3 regions of the Mesorhizobium sp. WSM4849 genome follow, and region 1 is predicted to be linked to each of the others. Evidence: predicted binding sites of a transcription regulator. Region 1 holds the regulator's gene; each other region holds the start of a gene.
What was found. The regulator LexA, encoded in region 1, represses DNA repair genes until DNA is damaged. The targets are predictions, from matches to a motif close to TGTTCNNNNTGTGTTCNG.

Region 2: the regulator LexA is predicted to act here: its motif matches at 3,767-3,784, upstream of ruvC (crossover junction endodeoxyribonuclease RuvC).
Region 3: the regulator LexA is predicted to act here: its motif matches at 2,440-2,457, upstream of AC0L3L_RS09215 (sel1 repeat family protein).

The regions. Positions count from the first base shown of each region.
Region 1 covers NZ_JBVVPW010000008.1:231,744-237,134, forward strand. The annotation lists gene trpC (indole-3-glycerol phosphate synthase TrpC) at 1-359, shown strand, start outside; gene moaC (cyclic pyranopterin monophosphate synthase MoaC) at 426-920, shown strand; gene AC0L3L_RS11460 (molybdopterin molybdotransferase MoeA) at 923-2,128, shown strand; gene lexA (transcriptional repressor LexA) at 2,233-2,970, shown strand; gene AC0L3L_RS11470 (ComEC/Rec2 family competence protein) at 2,964-5,391, opposite strand, start outside.
Region 2 covers NZ_JBVVPW010000015.1:56,324-61,714, forward strand. The annotation lists gene AC0L3L_RS18520 (heme-binding protein) at 190-1,212, opposite strand; gene ruvB (Holliday junction branch migration DNA helicase RuvB) at 1,504-2,541, opposite strand; gene ruvA (Holliday junction branch migration protein RuvA) at 2,585-3,205, opposite strand; gene ruvC (crossover junction endodeoxyribonuclease RuvC) at 3,216-3,725, opposite strand; gene rcdA (protease adaptor protein RcdA) at 4,058-4,588, opposite strand; gene AC0L3L_RS18545 (hypothetical protein) at 4,953-5,357, opposite strand.
Region 3 covers NZ_JBVVPW010000007.1:15,578-20,968, reverse strand. The annotation lists gene AC0L3L_RS09235 (AMP nucleosidase) at 1-971, opposite strand, end outside; gene AC0L3L_RS09230 (hypothetical protein) at 1,103-1,297, opposite strand; gene AC0L3L_RS09225 (hypothetical protein) at 1,333-1,485, opposite strand; gene AC0L3L_RS09220 (DUF2147 domain-containing protein) at 1,798-2,142, opposite strand; gene AC0L3L_RS09215 (sel1 repeat family protein) at 2,615-2,881, shown strand; gene AC0L3L_RS09210 (branched-chain amino acid ABC transporter substrate-binding protein) at 3,276-4,397, shown strand; gene AC0L3L_RS09205 (acetyl/propionyl/methylcrotonyl-CoA carboxylase subunit alpha) at 4,514-5,391, opposite strand, start outside.

The sequences.
Region 1 (5,391 bases):
TGGACGCGCTGGTCGAAGTGCATGACGAGGCTGAGACGGAACGCGCGCTGAAACTGTCATCGCGGCTGATCGGCATCAACAACCGCAATCTCCGGACGTTCGAAACCAGCATCGAGACCTCGGAGCGGCTCGCGACGATGATGCCGGCAGACCGCCTGCTGGTCAGCGAGAGCGGTATTTTCTCGCACGAAGACTGCCGCAGGCTGCAACGGAGCGACATCGGTACGTTCCTCGTCGGCGAGAGCCTGATGCGGCAACAGGACGTGGCCACTGCGACGCGCCTGCTTTTGACGGGCAATGCGCCCGCCATTGCATCGGCCCGAAAATCGGAATCGATTTTCGGAGAGCACGATGCATAGATTCAAAGTGTTAGAGCGTGCTTTGCGCGTCCAGACGGACGCACGTCGCGCTAAGGTGACCTGACGATGACGGCCGCCCTCACCCATCTTGGCGCGAAAGGGGAAGCCAATATGGTCGATGTCGGCGACAAGGCGGAGACGACGCGCACGGCAATCGCCGAAGGTCTTGTCTCGATGCGGCCCGAAACGCTGAAGATGATTCTCGACGGCGATGCCAAGAAGGGCGACGTGCTGGGCACGGCGCGCATCGCCGGCATCATGGCGGCCAAGAGGACGCATGAGCTGATCCCGCTCTGCCATCCGCTGCTGTTGACCAAGGTATCCATTGACATCGAACCGGACGCGACGCTGCCAGGCCTGAAGGTCACGGCGCTGGCCCGCGTCACCGGTAAGACCGGCGTCGAGATGGAAGCGCTGACCGCCGTCTCGGTCGCCTGCCTGACCATCTATGACATGGCCAAGGCGGTCGACCGCGCCATGGTGATCTCGGGCATCAGGCTGGCGGAAAAGACCGGCGGCAAATCCGGCGACTACAAGGCGGATGCCAAGGGGGCAGGCTAATAATGGCACTGCTTCCGGTCGCCGAGGCGCTCGAGCGCCTGCTTGAGGATGCTGCGCCCTTGCAGGCTGAAAGCGTCGCCCTGATGGACGCCGCCGACCGCGTGCTGGCGGAGCCGCTCCTGGCGCTCCGCACCCAGCCGCCGTTCAACGCGTCCGCCATGGACGGCTATGCCGTGCGGGCCGAGGATGTCGCGTCCGTGCCCGCAAGACTTTCGGTGATCGGCATCGCGCCGGCCGGACGCGGCTTTGCCGGAACAGTCGGCCCGGCGCAGGCCGTGCGCATCTTCACCGGCGCGCCGCTTCCTGCAGGCGCGGACACCATCGTCATCCAGGAGAATGTCCGCGACCTCGGCGGCGGCAGCATCGAAGTGACCGCGTCGACGGTTGAAGGCCGCAACATCCGCCGCCTCGGGCTCGATTTCTCGAAGGGCGACGTCCTGCTGGAGAAAGGCCGCCCGCTTGATCCGGCGGCATTGTCGCTGGCGGCGTCGGCCAACCACCCGCAGGTCAGCGTGGTGAAACGGCCGTTGGTCGCCATCATCGCCACCGGCGACGAATTGCTGCCGCCGGGCAGCGACCTTGGCCCCGACCAGATCATCTCGTCCAATGCCTATGGCGTCGCCGCCGCGGCCCGCTCGGTCGGCGCCAGCGCGCTCGATCTCGGCATCGCCCCCGACCGCAAGGAGGCGATCGCCACGCTGGTGAAACAAGCGGTCGACGCAGGCGCCGACGTCATCGTCACGCTGGGCGGCGCCTCGGTCGGCGACCATGACCTGGTCCATGACGTGCTGACCGGTGAAGGCATGACGCTCGATTTCTGGAAAATCGCCATGCGGCCCGGCAAGCCGCTGATGTTCGGGCGGCTGGGCGACATCCGCTGCATCGGCCTGCCTGGCAATCCGGTGGCGAGCCTGGTCTGCACGCAGCTCTTTCTGACGCCGATGCTTGCGCGGCTCGGCGGCCGCGCCTTCCGGCAGGACATGCGTCAGGCGCGGCTCGGCGCCGCCATGCCGGCCAACGATCTCAGGCAGGACTATGTACGCGCCGTGGTGAGCGAAGAAGCCGGCACGCTGCTGGCGACCCCGTTCGGCATCCAGGATTCCTCGATGCTCAAAATGCTGGCCGACGCCAACGGGCTGATCGTGCGCGAGCCGTTCGCTCCCCCAGCCGCGACGGGCGCCGCGTGCAGCGTGCTGATGCTACGCTGAACAAAACGTCAACACATTCATTAAATTTTAAACGGTTGCGGAACACAACTGGAACAGATAGTGTTTGTTCTGGGTTTGTTTTTCTGATTCTGTTGGGGGTCGCGATGCTGACACGCAAACAACATGAACTGCTGATGTTCATCCACGAGCGGCTGAAGGAAAGCGGCATTCCGCCCTCGTTCGACGAGATGAAGGAAGCGCTCGACCTCGCCTCGAAGTCGGGGATCCATCGGCTGATCACTGCACTGGAGGAGCGCGGTTTCATTCGCCGCCTGCCCAACCGCGCCCGCGCGCTGGAGGTGCTGCGCCTGCCCGATTCGATCGCGCCCGGCCTCAATGCGGCGCGCAAATTCTCGCCAAGCGTCATTCAGGGCAGCCTTGGGCAGGGCAGCCTCGGACGACAGATCAAGCCGGCGCCTTCGCGCATGCCTGCGGCCGGCAATGACGACGACGTCGTTGCCACCATCTCCATACCGGTGATGGGCCGCATCGCTGCCGGTGTGCCGATCGACGCCATCCAGCACCAGACGCATTCGATCTCGGTACCACCGGACATGATCACCGGCGGCACGCACTACGCGCTGGAGGTCAAGGGTGACTCGATGATCGAGGCCGGCATTTTCGACGGCGACACGGTCATCATCCGCAACGCCGACACCGCCCAGCCTGGCGAGATCATCGTCGCCTTGGTCGACGACGAGGAAGCGACGCTGAAGCGGTTCCGCCGCAAAGGTGCCTCGATCGCACTGGAAGCCGCCAATCCGGCCTATGAGACGCGCATCTTCGGGCCGGACAGGGTCAAGGTGCAAGGCAAGCTCGTCGGACTGATCCGGCGTTACTGAACGGCAGGCTTTTTGGGTTTCTCGGCCCTGCGGTATGGCGGCAGGCCCCTCGCCTCGCGCGAAAATCTCCGCTGCTCATGCCAAGGCCTATAGGGCTGTCTGACGGCAAAACGGATTTCTGCGCGCGTCGTCGCAGATAGCGGATCGAAAAAGACGGCGGCACTGCCCATGCGAGCGAGCTGCCGTTTGGTGACGACGAGAACCAGCGGATTGCGGCAGGGATTATAATAGGCTGTGGCATCATCGATGACGATCAAATCCGCAAAGGCACAGGCTGGCGGTGCGGTTTTGCGGTCGTCGGCGAGCGCGATGATCGCGCCGGACTGGTGCCGGGCGAGGCACAGGCCGGCAGTGCAGTAGAAGGGCGCTCCCGGCGGCAGGTCGGCCGGGTCGACGATGTCGAACCGCACGTCTCCTTTTTCGAATGTCTCCGGCTCGACAATGGTCGCTGAAACCAGCGCATGTTTCCAGTTGTCGGTGGTGAATTCGTTCGAGCGCACCCGGTTGACGGCAAGTTCGCCGCCGCCGATCGGCAGCGCCACCAGATGCGCATCTTCCGAAATCAGCACGTCGGGGGTGCGCGTCTCGGAAATCGTCAGCAGGCCGGCGAGCGCAAAGGGAAGTGCCGCAAGCCGCAACCATGTCGTTGCCATCGTGGCGATGACTAGGGCGGCCGTCACCAGCAGAACCGACTGCAACGAGATCAGCCCGACGGCATCGACCGGCGACCGCTCGGAGATCCATCCCGATATTGCAATCATGGCCGTCAGCCCCTTGCCCATCATGTATAGGAAAGGGCCGTCGAAGCCGAACGGCATTGCCAAGGCGCTGACGACGGCCAGGAACATGACGACCGTGACGATCGGCATGACGGCCAGATTGGCGAACAGGCTGAGCGGCGAGACGCGCTGGAAGTGCCAGATGGCGAAGAGTGCGGTGGCGCTGCCGGCAATGATGGAGGTCATTGCGATGGTACCTGTCCCAGCGGCAAGTTTTCGCGTGACGAAAGCGATCGTTGACCGTCGCTGTGGCGGCGCGGTGGCCTTGTCGGCACGATAGTCGGACCAGCCGGCATAGGCGCCCACGAGAGCAGCGGTCGCGGCGAAGGACATCTGGAAGCTTGGGCCGACCACCTCGTGCGGCGACACGACGATGACGGCGATGGCCGAAATCGCCAGATTGCGCAAGGTGAGTGCCGCCCGGTCGAACAGCACGGCGACAAGCATTACCGCCAGCATGATAAAGCTGCGTTCAGCCGCGACCACGATACCGGAAAAAATCAGATAGGCAGCGATGGAAACGAGTGCGGCAGCAGCCGCATATTTTTTGACCGGCCGGCGCGACGAAAAATCGGGAACCAGCGCAAAGGCGCCGCGCAGCAATCCCATGATGGTGCCGGCGACAAGCGCCATGTGCAGGCCGGAAATCGAGATGATGTGGTAGATGCCGGTGCGCCGCATCGATTCGTTTATCTCTTCGGGAATGCCGGCACGCACGCCGACGATCAGCGCGGCGGCAATCTCCCCCTCGGCGCCACCGATGCTGTCCCTGATATGGTCGGCGATGGTTTCACGCGCCTTTTCGATCGAGGAAGAAATGCGCGCGGCGAACGGTGCATCTTCGGAAACGACGATCTTCGGATTGCCGAGGAAAAAGCCACTGGCACCGATACCGGCGAAATAGCTGTCGAAGGAGAAGTCATAACTGTCCGGCCTAACCGGGCCAGTCGGAGGCAGAAGCCTCACATAGCCGGTTGCCACCGAGCCTGCGGTCATCTCAGCGGGAATTTTGCGTGCCGAAACCCTGACACGTTCCGGCGCATAACGCAGTGTCGGCCGGGCGGTCGTCATCACGTCGATGGTCAGCCTGATCCGGCCGTTCGCCATCTGATCGAGCCTAACGACACGGCCGGTGAGCTGGGTCTGGATTTCCGAGCCGAGCATCTGCGTTGCCACGCGCCAGGTTTCAACCTTGGCGGCGAGTAGCCCGAGTGCGCACAGCAGCGCTGCCATGAAGCACAGATGCGTTTTGCGCCATGAGCGTGTCACCGCCGCACACAATGCCGTGAGGACCACGACGGCAATGGGCTGCGGAAAGTCCGGTTCGACGGCAAGCGAAAAATAGACGATCACCCCGCATGCCAGAAAAACCGGCACCAGCAGGAAGGCGACGCCGCGGTCTAGTTCCAGGCCGGCTGCCGAGGCCACGCTGTTGCGGATACCGGATGGTGAAAGATGGCTGAGCTGTCGGCGGAAACGAATGACATGCCCGGGTGTTGGCGCGGCCCGGTCCGGCGAAAGAGGCTGAATGCCCGGGTGCGACGCAGGCAGCGAAACGGGTAGCGGCTCGGCGTGGGGAACGTCGGCAAACAGCGATCGTTCGCTGACGCTTGTGGTCGCGCCCTCGCTCTTGTCCGCGCCG
Region 2 (5,391 bases), on a different contig from region 1:
GACCCAAAAGTGGGTACCGGTTTTGGGAAAATCCGGTGCTCAAACATGAGATAGAGCCCCATCCCGCTGTCGGGATGGACCAGGCTCAAAGTGCGCCGCGTTTGAAAGGATTCATGCGACGCGCTTCAAATGTTTGTTTCCATGCATGTCGTTGCCCCAAAACCGCTGCGCACTTTTGGGCGACATGCATCAGGGCGTGGCTGGCGCCGCTGTCTTCATTGCGTCGGCATCCGCGACCTTCTCCATCGTGTTGATGCTGACATGGGGCCATCTTATCAGGCCCGGCAGACCATCGCGACGCGGGAAGAAATCGAGAAGCACGATTTGCAGATATTGCAGAATGAGGCGCGGCGTTCCCGCGGGCGTCAGCTCGTCCAATTCCATTATCCAGAAAGTCGAAATCATTTCGGCCGCGTTGGCCTGCCTTACGATGAAGGGAATATTGACGATCCCGGCGGTCTCGACAGTCGTGCTGACCTGCAGCTTTGTCGTTCTGGTTACGGTTCCCGGAGCGCCGCCGACAAGAAGCAGATGTGGCTTTACCGGATCGAAACCCGGAAAGGTGGGATCGGCCACAACACCCTTGAACGGAGCGAGATGAAAATGATTGTAGGGCGCCAGATAGGGACTGGTGAGATTCTGATTGACGCCTATCGGCAACCCATTGATTGGCGGAATTGTCGGTGGCCCGTTGGTGACCTCGCCCGCACCCAATGCAAGCAGTGAGTCGCCGTGCGGAATCGTCCCAAGGCGTCCAATGTTGCTGGTTTTCTCTGCCTCATTGGTCATGAACAACCAAAGGCCCGGCTCGTGGTGAATCGTCGTGTTCGGATCTCCCTGCAGGCCGCTCGCCGGAAAATCGTCGGCAAGCAACTGCTCGATCCGTTGCTCGTAATCCAGTGCGACCACGACCTGGTCGGTGTTGATCGAAGTTCCGTTCCTCTGGATGCCGCGATTCTTGACGCCCTTGTCCACCAAAGTGAATTTGAGCACCTCATCATATTGATTGACCAGGAGCCGGTAGTCGATCCCGCTGCCCGATGAAGCGAATGGCAAAGCGATCGCATTCCAGCCGCGCCCCTTCATGCCCGGGTCATTCTTCCACGTTCCAGGAAGTAACTTGAGTACATCGAGATCGCTATCACCCTGTCTGGCGATATCGATGTAGCGGGGTTCTGTCTTTAGCTCGGTCACTCTGCTTGCTGCAATCATACCTTCCCCCTGCCATATTGAACAATTGACAATATACTTCTTCGCCGCTGTCAGGGGCGTAGAAGGCCAGGACTTCAATGCATATAGTTATGCGTGAGCGCTTAATGTCGCATATTACGCGGTGCCCGAAATAACGCTATACTATTTGAAAAAAGTCAAATCGAAATTTGACTGAACTTCTATGGTTAAGAAATGAGCAGCATGATGAGGATTATAATCCTTGTCAATCATCACCTTGGATCCGACGAAGACACAGAAGCATTCGCGACTGAGAGGCGCCTGCAGACTTCGTCATTCCTCCTGGAACAGGCTGATCTGCTGCTGCGCCAGATCCTTCGGCGCGTCGAGTCCGAGATGCCGCCAGGCATTGGCAGTCAGCACGCGGCCGCGCGGCGTGCGCTGAATAAAACCCTGCTGGATCAGATAGGGCTCTATGATGTCCTCGATGGCGTCGCGCGGCTCGGAAAGCCCTGCCGCGATGGTCTCGATGCCGACCGGCCCGCCGCCAAAATTCCGCGCGATCATCGAGAGGTAGCGGCGGTCGAGCGCGTCGAGGCCGAGCGCGTCGACCTCGAGCCGCGTCAGCGCCTCGTCGGCGATCTGGCGATCGACATGACCGTCGCCGGCGACTGATGCAAAATCACGCACGCGGCGCAAAAGGCGGCCGGCGATGCGCGGTGTCCCACGTGCGCGTCGCGCGATCTCCAGCGCGCCATCGTCGCCGAGCGGCATCGCAAGGATGCGGGCGCCGCGCCGCACGATCTGCTCCAGTTCCTCGACGGAGTAGAAATTGAGGCGGACTGGAATGCCGAAGCGGTCGCGCAGCGGATTGGTCAAAAGGCCGAGCCGGGTGGTAGCGGCGACGAGGGTGAAGCGGGCAAGATCGATCTTGACCGAGCGCGCCGCCGGCCCTTCGCCGATGATCAGGTCGAGCTGGAAATCCTCCATCGCCGGATAGAGAATTTCCTCGACCGCCGGGTTGAGCCGGTGGATCTCGTCGATGAACAGCACGTCGCGGTCTTCGAGATTGGTGAGCAGCGCTGCGAGATCGCCGGCCTTGGCGATGACCGGACCGGAGGTCGAGCGGAAATTGACACCGAGCTCACGCGCCATGATCTGCGCCAGCGTCGTCTTGCCGAGGCCGGGCGGCCCGACGAACAGCACGTGGTCAAGCGCCTCGCTGCGGCCCTTGGCAGCCTCGATGAACACTTTGAGATTGGCCCGCACCGCCGCTTGGCCGACGAAGTCGCCGAGCGTCTGCGGCCGCAAGGTCTGCTCGGCATCCTCGCCGCGCTTGTCGGGAGCAATGAGGCGTGGCGAAAGGCTCATGCGGCCTTCCTTGCACAGGGCAGGCAACGGGACAAGCGCAGACTCACCGCGCCAGCTCCTTCAGCCCGAAGCGGATCAGCTTCGAAGCATCCGCATCCTCGCCGGCGCTCTTCAGCGCCGCCGCCACCGCATTGGCGGCGGTATCGCGCGAATAGCCGAGATTGACCAGCGCCGAGACGGCGTCGGTGATCGGCGCCGGCGCGACGCCATCGCCGAGTTCCTGCTTCAGGCCGATGGTGCCGGAGGCAGTGCCCGCATAGGCTGGCGCCTTGTTCTTCAGTTCGGTGACGATGCGCTCGGCCACCTTTTTGCCGACGCCGGGCGCGCGACTGACCATGGCAATATCACGTAGCGCGATGGCATTGGCGAGATCGGCCGGCGCCAGCGTCGACAGAATGGCCAGTGCCACCTTGGCGCCGACGCCCTGCACATTGCTCATCAACAGCCGGAACCACTCGCGCTCCAGCACCGACTGGAAACCGTAGAGCCGCAGCATATCCTCGCGCACATAGGTCTCGATGAACAGCACCACCGCCTCGCCGGGTGCCGGCAAAGCGGCAAGCGTGCGCGCCGAGCAGTGGGCGACATAGCCGACGCCGTGCACATCGACGATGCAGAAATCCTCGTCGACCTCGTCCAGCGTGCCTTTGAGCTTGCCGATCATGTGTGGTCCCTCATGCCAGCGCCGCCATCCTGTAGACAACACTCTGCCGGTGATGCGCGTGGCAGATGGCAATGGCCAGCGCGTCGGCGGCATCGTCGGTGTCGAACGTCGCCTTCGGCATCAGCACCTTGACCATCATGTGGATCTGCTTCTTGTCGCCATGGCCGACGCCGATCACCGCCTTCTTGACGGCGTTGGGCGCATATTCGGCAACGACCAGACCGGCCAGCGCCGGCACCAGCATGGCGATGCCGCGCGCCTGGCCAAGCTTCAGCGTCGCCGCCGCATCCTTGTTGACGAAGGTCTGCTCGACCGCCGCCTCGTGCGGCATGGCGGTATGCAGGATCTCGGCAAGCCCGTCATGCAACTGGCAAAGCCGTATCGCCAGCGCCGCCTTGTCGTCGGAACGGACGGTTCCGGAGGCGACGAAGCGCAGCGAATTGCCGAGGCTCTCGACGATGCCCCAGCCGGTGCGCCTCAGCCCCGGATCGATGCCGATAATGCGAATCGTTTCCCCCATCCGCCAAGTCTACCCTTGGCGGACAGCGATGCCAGCGAAATGTGAACAAACCAGAAACAGGCTCCGCTGCTTGCAGGATGAGCCAAAGAGACTGTTTCGAAAGTCGCTCCGGCGAGTCATATGGTGGTGGTTTCGAGAACGGAGCGGAGCGGACATTTGGGTCCATGAGCCCACGCATGACCCCGAAAATCGGAACCGATTTTCGGAAAGGATCATGCGCAAAAATCAAAGTGCTACAGCGTCCTTTGCGCGTCCAAGAGGACGCGCGGCGCTGTAGGTAAGCGCAGAAAACGCCATCAGATGCCGCCAGAGTAGAGTTTCCAAACGGTCTCTCAGCCGCGGGCGAAAGCCGTGTTCAGCAACGTGATCTGATCGGAAACCGGATTGACGCGGCGGCCGGATGGCGACACGTCGGCCACGGCGCCGCCGTAGATCTCCTCGTCCATGCGACGCACCAGCGCCTGCAGGCGCAGCGAGCGGTCGATGAGGTCAAGAAAATCCTTGGGCAGTTCGACCCAGCCTGCGGCATCGGTGTTGGCGGAAGCGGTGTCGAGGCGCACCTTGGATTTTTCGGAAGCAACCTGATCGCGGGTCATCTCGCCGGAATTCGCCGCGCGCTGCAATAGCAGCCAAGAGGCGACCTGCATCAGCCTCGTGGTCAGTCGCATCGATTCGGCCGCATAGAGCGTCGCCGCCAGCCTGGACAGTTTCTTCGCCTCCGCCCGGCCCTTGCCGTCCAGATATTCGGCCGCCTGCTCGACCAGGCCCATCCCTTCCTGGTAGAGCGGCTTGAAGGATTGGGAGAAAACCCGGCGCTCCGCCAGCTTGATGGTTTTCGCGCTTCCCTTCGAAGGATCGTTCATCGATACGCCCTGCACTTGCCTTACAGCCGGCCGAATCGGCGTCATCGCCGTCACGCCCTGCACCCTATATGACCGAGGCTTGAAAATGCGCTTCGCCGCCGGCGAAGGCAAGCACATGTTTAACAAACGGTTAACGGCGGCGCAGGCACCGGGGCAATCCGGATCGCGGACAAAAAAAGAGCCGCGGATAAGGCGGCTCTCAGGAGTTTAACAGGGAGGCGTCAAACAAAGTGGCTCCAACCACTCGGTAAGAATCCAGATCACTGGATGCACATAGTAAACGCCTGTAAAGCTTAATGAAGCCTTAACGGCGCGGATATTTTTTGAACAAGCGTCGCCCGCCTGTGCCGTAACAGCACAATATTCAGGCCTTTTGGGCCTCAAGAAGCCGCTCGGCTTTCCACACCACCGGCAGCGCGATATAGGCGAACAGGAGCAGTCCGGCGTAAAACCCCATCGAGGATATTGCCACCAGCGGCTCGATCGCCGGGTTGCCGGCAAGCATGATGTAAAGGCCGATCAACAGGCCGATGCCACTGATTGCCGTCAACCAGAAATGGACCGTGGCGAGCGTCTTTTGCCCGATTGCCGGAAACAAATGGTAGAAGAAGGCAAACACCGCCGACATCAGCCATCCGGCCACCATGACGTGGGCGTGGGTCGGCATCTGCGCATGGTCTTTGCTGATCGCCATCTCAAGGCCGAGCGCCATCCCGAACAGCGCGTAGACGACGGCCAGCGTGAAGAAATTTCGTGCTACCTTTTGCATAGTATCCCCCGATTTGCCTTTTCCCGTCATGGGA
Region 3 (5,391 bases), on a different contig from region 1:
TAGGCATGCGCCAGCACATAGTCGCCCAGCGCCTGGGTGTTACGCAGCCCGGCGCAATGGCCGAGCATCACCCAGGCATGCGGCCTGAGCACCGCGATGTGGTCGGTGATCGTCTTGGCGTTGGAGGGGCCGACGCCGATGTTGACCATGGTGATGCCGCCATGGTTCGGCTTCTTCAGATGATAGGCCGGCATCTGCGGCAGGCGCGGCGGTGCCACGCCATCGCTAGGCGCGCTTTGTCCAGCCTTGGTGACGACGTTTCCCGGCTCGACGAATTCGACGTATCCGCCGCCGCCATTCGCCATCAGCTTGTGCGCACGGGCGACGAATTCGTCGATGTAGAACTGGTAGTTGGTGAACAGCACGAAATTCTGGAAATGCTGCGGACTGGTCGCCGTGTAGTGCGACATCCGGTGCAGCGAGTAGTCGATGCGTTGCGCCGTGAACGCCGCCAGCGGCCTGGCTTCGCCTAACGCCACTTCGAACGTGCCGTTGGCGATCTGGTCGTCGGTGCCGTCGAGGTCCGGCACGTCGAACAGGTCACGAATCGGCCGCCTGATGCGCTCGGCTGCCGCGCCGTCGACATGGGAGCCTTCCAGGAACGCGAAATGCAGCGGGATGGGCGTCGTTGATTCCGAAACCGTGACCGGAACGCCGTGATTGCGCATGATCAGGCCAAGCTGTTCGGTAAGATAGCGTTCGAAAAGGGCAGGCTGGGTTATGGTGGTCGAGAAATGCCCAGGTGTCGGCATGTGGCCGTAAGCCTGCCGCGAGTCGATCTGGGTGAATGAAGTCGTGGTGACGCCGACCTCGGGATAGAAGGCCCGGTAGCGCTTGTTGTTGTCGCCGCCTGCGGCGAGCGCCGTAAATGAATCGCGCAGGAATTTGGTGTTGCGATCGTAGAGGACCTGCAAGGCCGCGACGGCCTTTCCTGCATCATTAAAGCTTTGCCGACCAAACGGCTCCGGCATCACGACTGAGTCTATGGCTTGGGGATAGATTCGCTTTTCCATGACCCAATATAGAGGCTTGGCCATGCGGTTGGGAGGGGCCAAAGGGTCGTTTTTTGTTTTTGGATAGTTTCGATGAAGGCCGATTGCGCCTAGCCGCGCCGCAGGCTGACCAACAGCACAAAGCCGACGCCGGTCTTCTTCAACGCCGGCGCTTCGATCGTCGAGCCGGCATCGGCGCGCATCGAGGGCACGGCCAGAACCGGCGCTGCAAGAACCATCAGGATGAGCGTCGCCCGCGGCACAAGCCGAAGGGTCTTGAGGGCGTTGGCGATGATGCGGTTCATGGTGTGTTGCTTCTCTCTAAGGGTTTCTGTCGGCGTCAATGGCGAAGGTGGCTCGGGCAACCGAACCGGCAGGAATTGGCCTGGTCCCAGGAGCGGGCTGGGCGGCCGGCCTCGGCAACGAGGATGGCGAACGACATGCCGAACAGGCTCATCAGCAGGCAGACGATGGTGAAGCGGCGGGCGAACATTGCGTGGTGTCTCCTTCAACACGCATGAGAATGCCCTTATGCAACTGAACCGGTTCTGATGCCGGCGTTCATCTGCGGTTCAAATTTATCGACGGAGGGTCGAGTGCCCGCCGCCACCGCGCCGTCGCCGGCCACGAGCGCCGCCGCAGTCTTGCTACCGACATCCAATCTTGCTGCCGACAAGGGCGGGTAAAATTGCTATTAGGGCGCTGAAGGCACGGCCCGCACGATTGATCCGTTGTCCCAAGCAGACGGCGCAAACAAAAAAGGGGCCTTCGCGGCCCCGTTTTCAATTTGTGGCAGCGGAAACGATTAGAGCTTGTGCCAGGTCTGGCTCCTGCAGATCAGCCCGCCGAGCACGCAGCCGCTCATCTTGAGCGAAGCGCCCGAGACCGAGGCCTTGCCCGAATAGGTCTTGTCGGTCTCCGGGTCGGTTATGGTCCCCGTATATTTGTTGGCGCCGGACACCTTGAACGAACCGATGCGCTTGCCGGCAAACTTGCCTGATTTGAGCGTGATCGAAAATGCACCGCCGCCGCTTGAGATGGCGGCAGTCGAACCAGCTTGCGTTTTCCAGTTGCCTTCGATCGGATCGGCCCAAGCCGCGCCGGCCATGATCAAGGTGGCCGCAAGGGCCATGCTGATTTTGCGAAACATGTTTCTCCTCCCTCTGGGCATCCGGCCGGGTGTTCCGCCCCGCCTGTCTGCCTTTTACGCAAACGTAAGCTAATTCACCTCCCGACAAAACAAAAGCGGTGCCGCTGCGGAAGACTTCAGGATTTCCTGGCCGCACGAAGCGGTCTCGTCGGTGGGAAATGAAAAGTTCGCAACTCCGTCTTTGTCTCCCGTGGTTAGCGGAGTCTTGATCTTCGCCTCGCAAATTTTCGTCAAATTTAGTGCAAACCGGCGCAATTGCTGGCTTTGCATCCTTAACGAATTCTCGCGTTTACCTCTTGTTTTAGCTTTGTTTTCCTCAAATTAAGCACGCCACTTAACCGCGGATTCAAGCCTCCGGTTCATTCTCGAAAGCATCGAAAGAGCGGCCACCCCCAAGGGTTATCAACAGACACCAAGGGACAGAACGAGGCAGCTCTCGGGAGCCTGACAGGGGCTAGAACAGGGGATTGAAATGGCACGTTTTGAAATGCCTGAAGCCGGCTTCGGCGCCATGGGGGCAACTGCCCAGGCCGACATTCTTTTCGAACTGGGCATGATGTATGCGACCGGCCGCGATTGCGAGACCGATGTCGTCGCCGCCCACAAATGGTTCAACATCGCTGCGATCAAGGGCTCGGTCCGCGCCGCGGAACTGCGCTCGGAATTGTCGGTCGCCATGTCGAAGGTCGAGATCGCCAGGGCGCTGCGCGAAGCCCGCGAATGGATGACGATGCACTAAGCTGGCCCTGAACTCATCAGGCACCGAGATGATCGATAGGGACGCTTCAGGTCAACGCCGCGCAAGACGGCAGGACCTGCAGGAACAAGGCCGCGCAAGACGGTCGTACCAACAATGACAAGAACGCGGCAGGCCGGATACGGCCAAGCTGCGCGACGGACGGGGAAGGCGAGCGGTTTTCGGACGCGGGAGCGCTTGGGATCGTTCGATCGACAAAAGCCGCGACCGGCCGGAACAAGGCCGGCGTGGTTTTTGTGTTCAGGCCTCAGGTTGCAGGCCCAATCGAGTGCCGCCGATGCGCCTAGACAGGCCTAGCGAAGGGTGAGATTCTCCCGGCCACTCTGGAAGAGGCGCGGCCGGGACGGCCGCGCGAGAGTGGAGGAGTTGTATCACCATGAAAAAGTTGGGTATTTTGAGCGCGGCCGTAATAGGCCTGGTGATGAGCGCGCCGATTGCCTTCGCCGAAGACATCACCTTTTCGGTGGTCGGACCGATGACCGGACAGCTTGCCACCATCGGCGACCAGTTCAAGCAGGGCGCGCAAGCCGCCGCCGACGCGATCAACGCCGCTGGAGGTGTCGAAGGCCGCCAGATCAAGCTCGACGTCCAGGATGACCAGTGCGATCCGAAGCAGGCGGTTTCGGTCGCCAACCGCATCGTCGCCAACGGGGTCAAGTTCATCGATGGCCATGCCTGCTCGGGCTCGAGCATCCCGGCCTCGGCCGTGTATGCCGAAGCCGGTGCGCTGATGATGAGTCCGGCTTCGTCGAACCCAGAGCTGACGGACGCGGCGGCGAAAGCCGGCTGGCCGACGATCATGCGCCTTTATACGCGCGACGATGCGCAGGGCGCCTTCATCGGTCCATGGATCGCCAAGAAATATGCCGGCAAGAAGGTCGTCATCATGCATGACAAGAGCGCCTATGGGCAGGGCGTGGCCGATGCCGTCAAGGCGACGATGAACCAGAACGGTCTCAAAGAGATCCTCTACGAGGGCATCAACGCCGGCGAAAAGGACTACTCGGCGCTTGTCACCAAGCTCAAGGAACTGAAGGCTGATGTGGTCTATTTCGGCGGCTACCACCCCGAGGCCGGCCTCATCCTGCGCCAGTCGGCGGAACAGAACCTCAAGTTCCAGCTGATCATGCCGGACTCGATCGCCACCCCGGAATTCTGGCAGGTTGCTGGCCCGGCCGGCGAAGGCACCATGTTCGTCTTCCCGTCGGATCCGCGGGCCAAGCCCGAAGCCAAGGAAGCCATCGAAAAGATCAAGGCGGGCGGCTTCGTGCCCGAGGGCTTTACGCTGTTCTCCTATGCCGTGATCCAGGCCTTTGCCGAGGGTATCAAGCGCGCCGGCAGCGACGACCCGGCCAAGGTTGCCGAAGCGTTGAAGAACGGCGAGCCGATCAGCACCGTCGTCGGCCCTGTCACTTTCGATGAAAAGGGCGACCTCAAGAACGTCAGCTACGACATCAACCAGTGGCACGACGGCAAATACGCGCCGATCCAGCCGTAACAATTGGCGTCGCTTGCGGTAAAACGGAAATGGCCGCGTCAGACCGGCCATTTTCATTTGGGCATGCGTTTGTGGCGCGTGTCTTCAACGTCACCTTATGAATGGGGGAACAGCGGTCAGCCGTGGGCTTCCTCGGCAAAACGCACCAGCACGGTCCCGTCGGTGACCTGCGCGCCTTCCGCTGCGATTTCGGCGATCGTGCCGTCATGGGTGGCGGAAATCGTGTGTTCCATCTTCATCGCTTCCAGGATCAACAGCGGCTGGCCCTTGATGACGGCCTCGCCCTTGGCTGCACGCACCAGCTTGACCAGACCCGGCATCGGCGCCCGCAGGCTGTCAGAACCGGCGGCGATTTCGTCGGCCCTTGCCAACGGGTCCGGCACCGCGAAGCTGTAGCCGACGGCGCCCGAAAAGACAGTGACATGGCCCGGCCAGCGGGCAAGGCGAGAGCCAGCGCGCAGATCAAGCGCGCTGTTATTGTTATAAGGTGCGTCCAGTGCCACTTGGAAGCGCCCGTCCGGCGGCAGTACCGACACTAGCGCGACAATCTCGTCCTCGCCGTAGCGCAGTCGCGTGCGCCGCGGAACAGTGTGGAAATGCGCATAGCCGGCAAGCGACGACCATGGATCGTCGGACGGCGCCTGAGCCCCGGCGCCGGACGCCGCAAATGCGGCTGCGGCGACGATCTCGCTGCTCGGCGGCGGCACTGCGGTCAGCGCTTGCTGATGCCTGCCGATCAGGCCGGTATCGACATCACCTGCCGAAAAATCCGCGTCAGCGGCAAGAGCGGCGAGAAAGGCGGTGTTGACGGTCGAGCCGGCGATCTCGGTCTGCGAAAGGGCCATGCTCAGCGCTTCGAGCGCCGCCTGCCTGCCCTTGCCGTGGACGATCAGCTTGGCGATCATTGGATCGTAGAAGGGCGAGATGGCATCGCCGGCCCGCACGCCGGTCTCGATCCGCATGCTGGCGCCCTCGGGCGCAGTATCCGGAAATT